DNA from 3 places in the Gordonia sp. UCD-TK1 genome. Region 2 is predicted to be linked to each of the others. Evidence: predicted binding sites of a transcription regulator. Region 2 holds the regulator's gene; each other region holds the start of a gene.
What was found. The regulator LexA, encoded in region 2, represses DNA repair genes until DNA is damaged. The targets are predictions, from matches to a motif close to CGAACANNTGTTCG.

Region 1: a site for LexA is predicted at 1,966-1,979, ahead of A9310_RS01955 (HNH endonuclease signature motif containing protein). Genes of this name have one in related genera too.
Region 3: a site for LexA is predicted at 2,075-2,088, ahead of A9310_RS20765 (HNH endonuclease signature motif containing protein). Genes of this name have one in related genera too.

What each region holds. Positions count from the first base shown of each region.
Region 1 covers NZ_LZMP01000002.1:93,107-96,282, forward strand. Annotated here, with positions in the region: gene A9310_RS01950 (diacylglycerol kinase) at 1-148, shown strand, start outside; gene A9310_RS01955 (HNH endonuclease signature motif containing protein) at 232-1,935, opposite strand; gene A9310_RS01960 (nitroreductase family protein) at 2,126-2,557, opposite strand; gene ykgO (type B 50S ribosomal protein L36) at 2,610-2,732, opposite strand; gene A9310_RS01965 (glutamate--cysteine ligase) at 2,798-3,176, opposite strand, start outside.
Region 2 covers NZ_LZMP01000001.1:42,966-46,141, forward strand. Annotated here, with positions in the region: gene hrpA (ATP-dependent RNA helicase HrpA) at 1-373, shown strand, start outside; gene nrdR (transcriptional regulator NrdR) at 347-847, opposite strand; gene A9310_RS00190 (LysM peptidoglycan-binding domain-containing protein) at 947-1,486, opposite strand; gene lexA (transcriptional repressor LexA) at 1,711-2,415, shown strand; gene A9310_RS00200 (phosphoenolpyruvate--protein phosphotransferase) at 2,393-3,176, opposite strand, start outside.
Region 3 covers NZ_LZMP01000046.1:190,431-193,606, forward strand. Annotated here, with positions in the region: gene A9310_RS20760 (crotonase/enoyl-CoA hydratase family protein) at 1-24, shown strand, start outside; gene A9310_RS20765 (HNH endonuclease signature motif containing protein) at 427-2,049, opposite strand; gene A9310_RS20770 (manganese-dependent inorganic pyrophosphatase) at 2,267-3,176, opposite strand, start outside.

The DNA.
Region 1 (3,176 bases), on a different contig from region 2:
GAACGGCGACCACAACGTGTCCGGGATGATCGTCACCGCGATGCGACTGGTCAATTCCGTTGCGGCGGTGGTCGATGCGAAACCCGGCCTGGTCACCGCGCTCGACCTCCCGCTCGTGACGGGTCGGGGGTTGTTCGCGCAGAAGTAGCCGATGCGCCGGAACCAACACGGCCTATCTGTGCGGCCGCCGTCGACTCACCGTCGGCGCTGAGTTGGCGAGCAGCGCTGCGATCACGCGTGATCGGTGAGTATGCGCGCGAGTGCTGCTTCGACCGGGGTCAGCGGTGGGGTGGTGAGGTGCTCCGGCGGTGTTCGCGGATGGACGAGTTGTCGGTAGGCGAGTTCGAGGCGCCGGCCGCGGTCGCCGTAGCCGACGGCGTCGGGGCGCCCGCTGCTCCCTGAGGAGCGCCCGGAGCTTGCGGAGGGCGCGTCACGAAGGGTTGGGCGCGACTCATCGCCGGGCCTGGTGGCAGGTCCGTGGATCTCGTTGCGCACGGTGTTCAGGTGTTGTGCGAACCGCCGGGGTATGTCGGGTCGGCGGTTGAGGTGTTCGGGGTTGGGTGGTGCGCCGGGTTCGGCGTTCAATCGCCAGAGGCAGCGGCCTTCGTCGGGTCCGGATCGGGCGATGCGGGTGGTGTATTGGCCGGTTTGGTCGCCGACCATGCGGTTGTGACGTGGGCAGGCGGGTGCGAGGTCGTCGATGTCGGTGAGTCCGCCCTTGGCCCAGTCTCGTTCGGCGTGATGAAGCTCGATGTGTGTGGCGGGTTGATCGCACCCGGGTGCCGAACACACTTCCCCGTCGGGACGGGCGAAGGAGACCAGGCGTTGTTCGCGGGTGGCGAGGCGTTTGCCCCGTCCGAAGTGCAGGGGGACGGTGGTGGCGTCTTTGAAGATGGCCAACCACGGCTGGACGTCACCGGCCATCGCGATCAAGTCCCGGATGGGTAGCAGGGTGCCGGTGGCGGTGGTGGCGAGTCCGGCTTCGCGGATGAGGTCGTTGAGGTCGGCTTTGATGATCAGTTGGACGGGCAGGCCTCGGTGCGAGGTGCCCAGTGTTCCGTCGGCGAAGCCGGCGGCCAGTGCGGCGTCGAGCGCGTCGTGATTCGTCTGGGCGAGAGTGCGTCCGTCGCGGTCGGCTGCGGCGGTCAGGGCGTCGGGGTCGGCGGTGCCGGCCGGGCCTTGGGGCGAGTGGGGGTCGTCGGGGTTGTTGAGTCCGGGTTTGCCCCACACGGCGAACATCATGGTGAGCCGGGCGGCGAGTGCGGGGGTCAGGGTGCCGGAGATTTTGGCGGTGCCGTCGGCGCGTTGTCGGCCGATCCACAGGCCGCGGCGTCGTTTCTGGTCGGTGTCGTCGGTCAGTGTGCCGTCGGGGTCGAGGTGGGCGAGCAGCCGCGCGCCGAGTTGGGTGATCTCGGCGGGGGTGTGGGCTTCGGCGATCTCGGCCATCTGTCGCTCGGCGGCGACCTTGATGTCGTGGTCGATGGTGCCGGGGATGCGGTCGAGGACGTCGAGGGTGGCCTGCACGTGCGCGGTGCCGACCGCGCCTTGTGCGAACGCTTCGGCGAGGCAGGGGTATTCGGGTGGAAGGACCTCGCCGCCGAGGCTGGTGCGGTGGGCGGTGGCGTCCATTTGCTTGCGACGCCGCATCGGGTTCGAGACTCGTAGCCGGTGGGTCATGAATTGCATGAGTGTTCGGCACCCGGCTTTTCGGGGCAGGTCGCGGGCCTCGACCTGATCGATCTGCCGGTCACCGGCGACGGTCAGACGTGCGATGGCGCGTTCGGTCTCCGCGGCGACGTCGATCAGTTCTTCGTCGGTGCACGACGACAAGTCGACGGTCTGTAGTTCGTCGAGGTTCGCGTGTAGTTCGGCGACGAGTTCGGCCGCGCGGGACACGGGTGCGCCGTGGTCGGCGAGTGGTGCGGTGCTGGGAATGACGGTCACCTCCCCCGAGAACCGTTGCTGCGAATGTACGTTCGAGTGTACACGATTTCGGCGGGACTGGCCACGAAAACAATTGCCCGGCAATGTGAATCGGATTCATTGTGTTGCGGGAGCTTGTCGGTGGCGACCGGTAGGATTCGACGGGGCGATGAGGGTTGTCGGTTGGGTCAAGCGAACACGGTCACCACGACGGCAGCCCGCGTGCCTCGAGCTGCGCACGCAGTCGCTCCCGGCCGTGTAACGACTCGGCATCGGCGAGACGAGCGAGAACCTTTGTGCTCCAGTCTCCCTCGAGACCATACCGACGGTTGTAACCGGACAGGACCTCGTCGTAGGCCTCGACGTGGGAGTCCGCAGACTCGGCGTCGTAGGTCTCGTGGTGGAGAACCGCCGCTTGGGGCAGGCGGGGTTTGATACCCGCGGGCTCGGTCGGATCGGGTCGTCCGATCGCCAGACCGAAGGTCGCGACCGCATGGTCGGGTAGGCCGATTTCGTCGGCCACCGCCAGGGGGTGGTTGCGGATCGACCCGACGAACACCGTTCCGAATCCCAGGGATTCGGCGGCGACGGCTGCGTTCTGGGCGGCGAGCGCGGTGTTGACGAAACCGACGATCGTGGATTCGAGGTTGCCGGTGCCCGCGGGCGGGGCCGACGCCCGACGGCGGTCAGCCCTGGCGTGCCTTGAATCTGGGGTTGCCCTTGTTGATCACGTAGATGCGCCCCTTGCGCTTGACCACTTGTGAACCGGGTTGGTTCTTCAACGACCGGATGGATGCACGGACCTTCAACGGAGCCTCCTTAATGGAAATTGTTTCCATTAAAGCAGGTCCGTCGACGAGCGCCGAGGCGGGTGTCAGACCTCCCAGGTGTGCACCGGCTCGCCCTCGTGCATCTGGGTCACGTAGTCGCGGAGCATCCCGTGCAGCGCCTGTGTCCGGCTCTCGCCCGTGCGTTCGCGGGCCGCGACCGCCTGGCGTTGCCAGACCGATCCCGTCTGGCGGGAGATGCAGCGGCCCTCGATGACCGACAGGTAGCGCTTGCGGGCCTTGTTGGAGACGCCGAACCGCTGCAAACCGTCCTCGGCGAGCACGAGCAGCCGGCGCATGACGAGTTCGTCGGGTCGCACCCAGCCGACGTCGGGCCAGTAGAGCTGCGACTCCATGCCGGTGCGGGCGCCGGACTGCAGGTTCTCGGCGGCGGCGTTGAACGACATCCGCGACCACAGCGGCCGG
Region 2 (3,176 bases):
GCACGCCGGTTCGCTGGCTGCCGACGACGTCGCCGAACAGGTCGCCCACCTCGTGTTCGACGGATTCGTGGCGGCTACCGCGCGACGCCACCTGGAGAATCTGCCGCGCTATCTCGACGGCGCGCAAGCACGTCTGGAGGCACTACCCGCGTCCGCAGCACGCGACCAGGCCGGGGTGGCCGCCGTCGATCGCGTCGTCGAACGGTGGGCCCAACGCCTCGAACAGGTACCCGAGCACCGGCGGGCGGTGGTCGACGACGAAGCGCAGTGGCTCGTCGAGGAGTTGCGCGTGGGGCTGTTCGCCCAGCGTCTCGGCACCGCGTTCCCGGTGTCGGAGAAACGGGTCCTACGAGCTCTGGACCGACTCGGCTGACACGGGTTCGGCGAGCGCGCTCCCGGATCCCGATGCCGCCTTCAGGTCGTCGATCTCGCGCTGGAAGTCCTCCACCGAGTCGAACGACCGGTACACCGAGGCGAAGCGCAGATACGCCACCTCGTCGAGATCGCGGAGCGGGCCCAGGATGGCGAGTCCGACCTCGTTGCTGGGGATCTCGGCCGATCCACTGGCGCGCACCGTGTCCTCGACCTGCTGGGCGAGCTGCGCGAGCGCGTCCTCGGCGACGTGGCGGCCCTGACAGGCTCGCCGCACGCCACGCATGACCTTCTCCCGGCTGAACGGCTCGGTCACGCCGTTGCGTTTGACCACCGCGAGCACGGCGCTCTCCACGGTCGAGAACCGGCGACCGCACTCCACACAGGAGCGACGGCGGCGGATGGCCTGCCCTTCATCTGCGACACGCGAGTCGATGACCTTGGTGTCGTCGTTCTTGCAGAAGGGGCAGCGCATCGTGTCCTCACGCAGGTCGCGGGACGCTGGAACGCACCCGAAGCGTGCGCCCCGCCGCTTGTCGGCCGGCCCCTGTGACATCGAGGATACCGCCCGGCCTCAGCGGTACCGGGGGGTGAGCAGGGGCTGGCCCACCTGCAGCGCGCTCGACCCCAGATCGTTCATCGCGACGATCTCGTCGATCACGACCTCGCGCGGCATCTCGGGTGCCACCCGGCCGGCGATCGAGCTGAGCGAGTCCCCCGAGCGCACATGGACGACCTCGGAACTCACGGCGGACGGTGTCAGCGAGTCCGAGTAATTCTGGCCGACGACACCGAACACCCACACGACGAACGCCAGCCCGACACCGGCGAGGAGCGCGACCGCGGTGCGGCGGCGGCGACGGAACACCGCCGCGTCGGGCCCGACCGGGCCACGTCCCCGGACCCCGACCGGAGAGCCACAGTGGGTACCGCCCACCCGCGGGGTCACCGGCGATGCCCCCCGCGGCCGGGTGCCGGCCGGCCGGTTGTCGACCGGTCGGCCGCCGTCGGACAGCGGGGCGCGGGTCCGGACGCGATCGGCGCGGTCGGTGCGCGGCCGGACGGCGTCGGGACGGTCGGTGCGGACGGGAGCGACGAGAGTGGCGGTGCGCATGGTGCCCTCCGGTGTTCGGGTGTCTGGGATCGTGCGGGTGTGGTGGTCGGTGTTCGAACATCGATCAGATGTTCGATGCACTGATGTTCGAATTTGTAGCACGACGTCCCGACAAAGTCTCGCGACACATCGAACAAATGTTTGAGGTGCCGGTCGCACTCCGCTAGGCTCGGACCCGGCGCAAGCCATCTACCAGCACGTTCCGAAGACGAGAGGAACCGAACATGAGTGACACCGGCGATAGGCGCGGCCGAGCGCGGGGCGCCGACGACGAGGCCCCGTTCGACGCCGCCGCCGCCGAGGCCTCACTCACCCCGCGACAGGCCGGGGTCCTGGAGGTGATCCGCCGCTCGGTGCGCGAGCGCGGTTATCCGCCGAGCATCCGGGAGATCGGCGACGAGGTCGGCCTGGCCTCGACGTCATCGGTGGCCCATCAGTTGCGGACGCTGGAACGCAAGGGGCTGCTCAAGCGCGACGCGAACCGTCCCCGTGCGGTCAACATCGCCCCGAGTGACACCCCGTCGCCGGACACCCCGACGGCCGGCCAGCTTCCCGAGCCGACCTTCGTGCCGGTTCTCGGCCGTATCGCGGCCGGCGGTCCGATCCTGGCCGAGGAGGCCGTCGAGGACGTCTTCCCACTGCCCCGTGAGCTCGTCGGCGAGGGATCGCTCTTCCTGTTGCGCGTCGTCGGCGAGTCGATGATCGACGCCGCGATCTGCGACGGCGACTGGGTCGTGGTCCGGCAGCAGAACGTCGCCGACAACGGCGACATCGTCGCGGCCATGATCGACGGCGAGGCCACCGTGAAGACCTTCAAGCGTCAGGGCCCGAACGTCTGGCTCATGCCGCACAACGAACTGTTCGATCCGATCCCGGGCAACGATGCCGTCATCCTCGGCAAGGTCGTCACCGTGATGCGGCGAGTCTGACCTCTCCACCGACCGAACCGTCGAGCACCGCCGCGGCCGCCTCGCGCGCCGCGGCGGGATCCGAGGTGGACAGGGCAGCCTCGGCGGCGGCCCGGCAGTCCGGTGCGGACACCTCGCCGAGCCGGGCCCCCACGGCCGCCGCAGCAGCCGGCGCGCTGGACAGCGAGGTGACCCCGAGACCGACGAGCACGCAGGCGAGGTTCGGATCGGCGGCGGCCTCGCCGCACACCCCGACCGGCTTTCCCTGACGTGCACCCGCTGCCGCGACACCCGCGATGAGGCTCAACACGGCCGGTTGCCACGGGTCGGTCAGTCCGGCGAGATCGGCCGACATCCGGTCGGCCGCCATCGTGTACTGGGTCAGATCGTTGGTGCCGATGGACACGAAGTCCACCTCGGCGAGGACGGCTTCGGCCAGGATCGCCGCCGCGGGCACCTCGATCATCACCCCGGCGACCAGACCACGGCCGCGGACCTCGGCGGCGAAGGTGCGCGCCTCCGCCGGCGAGGCGATCATCGGCGCCATGACCCACGGCGCGACGGCCGACCCCGACGCGGCCTGCGCGATCGCGTCGAGCTGATGCGCGCGGATCTCGGGGTGCGCCAGCGCGATCCGATCGCCCCGCACGCCGAGCGCTGGGTTCGATTCGTCGGGATGGGTCACGAACCGGAGCGGTTTGTCGGACCCGGCGTCGAGGGTGCGGATGACCACCTTCTGCCCGTCGAACGCATCGAGCACCTCCCGGTAGATCGCGGCCTGC
Region 3 (3,176 bases), on a different contig from region 2:
CACGGGGAGGGCGTGGGCAGTTAGGCGAACCGACGAATGCGGAACGTCTCGACGCGCCAAGCTACTCACCAGCCCTGCTCCCGGATCCGAAAGAACGCCCTGCCCCTGCTCCCTGAGGAGCGCCCGGAGCTTGCGGAGGGCGACCAACCCCGCTCCCTGAGGAGCGCCCGGAGCTTGCGGAGGGTGCGTCACGAAGGGTCTTCGCAACCCAACTCACCTGGACCCTTCGTGACGGCCTCCGCAAGCTCCGGCCTCCTCAGGGAGCAGTGATTGGGCTCGCGCCGAGCACAACGGGTTCTTTCGGAGTCCACGACGGCCGGCAGGCCGCAGACACTGAGGTATGAGGAGCGATAGCCGCCGGGCCGAGCAAGCGACGAAGGAGCGCGTCGAGGTCGGCGAGCTACGACGGGTTGCGTTGCAGCGCAGTCAGTTGCGTGCGAGGTACTCGGCTAGGAATGCTTCGACGAGGGAGGGTCGGAGCTGTCGTTGGCCGGGTCGGGGTGGTCTCACGTCGATGACGTGGCTGGTTCTCGACCATGAGCGACGCGCGTCGTCGTGGTGCCGGTTGTTCGGGCGCGCGTGATCGCCGGACCGCGTTGGTGGCCCGTGGATCTGCTCGCGCACGGTGTTCAGGTGTTGTGTGAATCGCCGGGGTATGTCGGGTCGGCGGTTGATGTGTTCGGGGTTGGGTGGTGCGCCGGGTTCGGCGTTGAGTCGCCAGATGCAGCGGCCTTCGTCTGGTCCGGACCGGGCGATGCGGGTGGTGTATTGGCCGGGTTGGTCACCGACCATCCGGTTGTGGCGTGGGCAGGCCGGTGCGAGGTCGTCGATGTCGGTGAGACCGCCTTTGGCCCAATCCTTCTGGGCGTGATGAAGCTCGATGTGGGTGGCGGGCTGCTCGCAGCCTGGTGCTGAGCACACTTCCCCGTCGGGGCGGGCGAAGGAGACGAGGCGTTGTTCGCGGGTGGCGAGTCGTTTCCCGCGCCCGAAGTGCAGCGGGACAGCGGAGGCGTCTTTGAAGATCGCCAACCACGGTTGGACCTCACCGGCCATGGCGATGAGGTCCGGGATGGGCAGCAGGGTTCCGGTGGCGGTGGTCGCGAGTCCGGCTTCACGGATGAGGTCGTTGAGGTCGGCTTTGACGATCAGTTGCACGGGTAATCCGCGGTGCGACTTTCCGAGGGTCCCGTCGGCGAAACCGGCGGCGAGTGCGGCGTCGAGGGCGTCGTGGTTGATCTGCGCGGGAGTGCGGCTGTCGCGGTCGGCCGCGGTGGTCAGGGCGTCGGGGTCAGCGGCCCCGGCCGGCCCGCTGGGTGCCTCGGGGTCGTCGGGATTGTTGAGCCCGGGTTTGCCCCATACCGCGAACATCATCGTCAGCCGGGCGGCGAGTTCGGGGGTCAGCGTGCCGGAGATCTTCGCGGTGCCATCAGCGCGTTGGCGGCCGATCCACAGGTTGCGGCGTCGTTTCTGGTCGGTGTCATCAGCCAATGTGCCGTCGGGGTCGAGATGAGCCAGCAGCCGGGCACCGAGTTGAGTGATGTCGGCGGGTGTGTGGTCGGTGGCGATCTCGGCCATCTGCCGTTCGGCCGCGACTTTCACGTCGTGGTCGATTCCGTGGGGGATCTGGTCGAGGACATCGAGGGCGGCCTGCACGTGTGCGGAACCGACCGCTCCTGCGGCGAAAGCCTCGGCCAGGGTGGGGTGTTCGGGTTCCAGTTTGTCGCCGCCGAGGCTGGTGCGGGTGGCGGTGGCGTCCATCTGCTTACGGCGTCGCATCGGGTTGGAGACGCGTAGCCGGTGGGTCATGTACTGCATGAGTGTTCGGCACCCGGCTTTGCGGGGCAGGTCGCGGGCCTCGACCTGATCGATCTGCCGGTCACCGGCAACAGTCAACCGTGCGATCGCTTTCTCGGTATCGGCTGCCACTTCGGCCAACTCGGCATCGGTGCACGGCCCCAGGTCGACCGTCTGCAACTCGTCCACGATGCGGTGGAGGTCGGCAATCAACTCGACGGCACGCGGCTGCGGCGTCGCTGATCCGTCAGACATGGCCACCACCCAAGAACCGTAGCTGCGAATGTACGTTCGAGTGTACACCACAGCCGGCATCTCGCAACTCGAAAGTTTCTGTTGTGCAACGGCATTCGTCGACGACAACTTGTCGGTGCGTTGTGGTAAATGGGGGTGCCGGTTTGCGTTGTCCTCGAATTATGTTGTTACGAGTCCTCTCTCGACTGCGGATGTGCTCGGGGAGGCCAGAGACCGCTCAGACGTCCAGCACTTCGGTCAACTGCGGGACGATCTGCTTCTTGCGCGAGACGACGCCTTTGCCGAAGGCATGGCCGTCCGCCACGGTGACCCCGAGCGCCTGTTCGACCGCCGAGGCGGGTTCCCCGACCACCAGCAGATCCGAGTCGGCCTTGATCACATCGGTGATGAGCAGGAGGTAGAGGTCGTAGCCGGCTGCCTCCTTCTCCGCGGCCATCGCCGTGAGGAACTCCTCGCGGCGTGCAAGCACCTCGGCGGAGTCGACCGTGGTGATCTGCGAGACCCGCACCGTCTTCGGCCCCATTTCGAAGCTCTTGGAGTCCCGTCCGATGATCGCCGACACCGGCTCGTCGCCGAGCGCGGTCCCGGCCCGTAGAAGCGCGTCGCCGTACTCGTCGACGTCGACGCCCGCGATGTCGGCAAGCTCGGCGGCAGCGGCGCGATCGGCGTCGGTGCAGGTGGGGGAGTTGAACAAGAGGGTGTCGGAGATGATCGCCGACAGCATGATGCCCGCCTGCGGACGCGGGATCTCGACCCCGTTCTCCGCGTACATCCGGGTGAGAATCGTGCAGGTGCATCCGACCGGCTCGACGCGCATGTACAGCGGCGCCGCCGTCTCGAAATTGGCGATCCGATGGTGGTCGATGACCTTCAGAACGGTCACGTCGGTGATGTCGGCAACGCTCTGCTGGCGCTCGTTGTGGTCGACGAGCATCACCTCCGCCGGCGCGGCCGTCTCGATGACGCGCGGCGCGTCGAGTCCGAAATGCTCCAGTGCGAAGGCGGTTTCGAGACTCGGTCGGCCCAGGGCGACGGCCTCGACATCGCTGCCGAGCGCGGCTTCGAGGTGGGCGAGGCCGATCGCCGCCCCGATGGCATCGGTGTCGGGGTTGCGGTGTCCGAACACC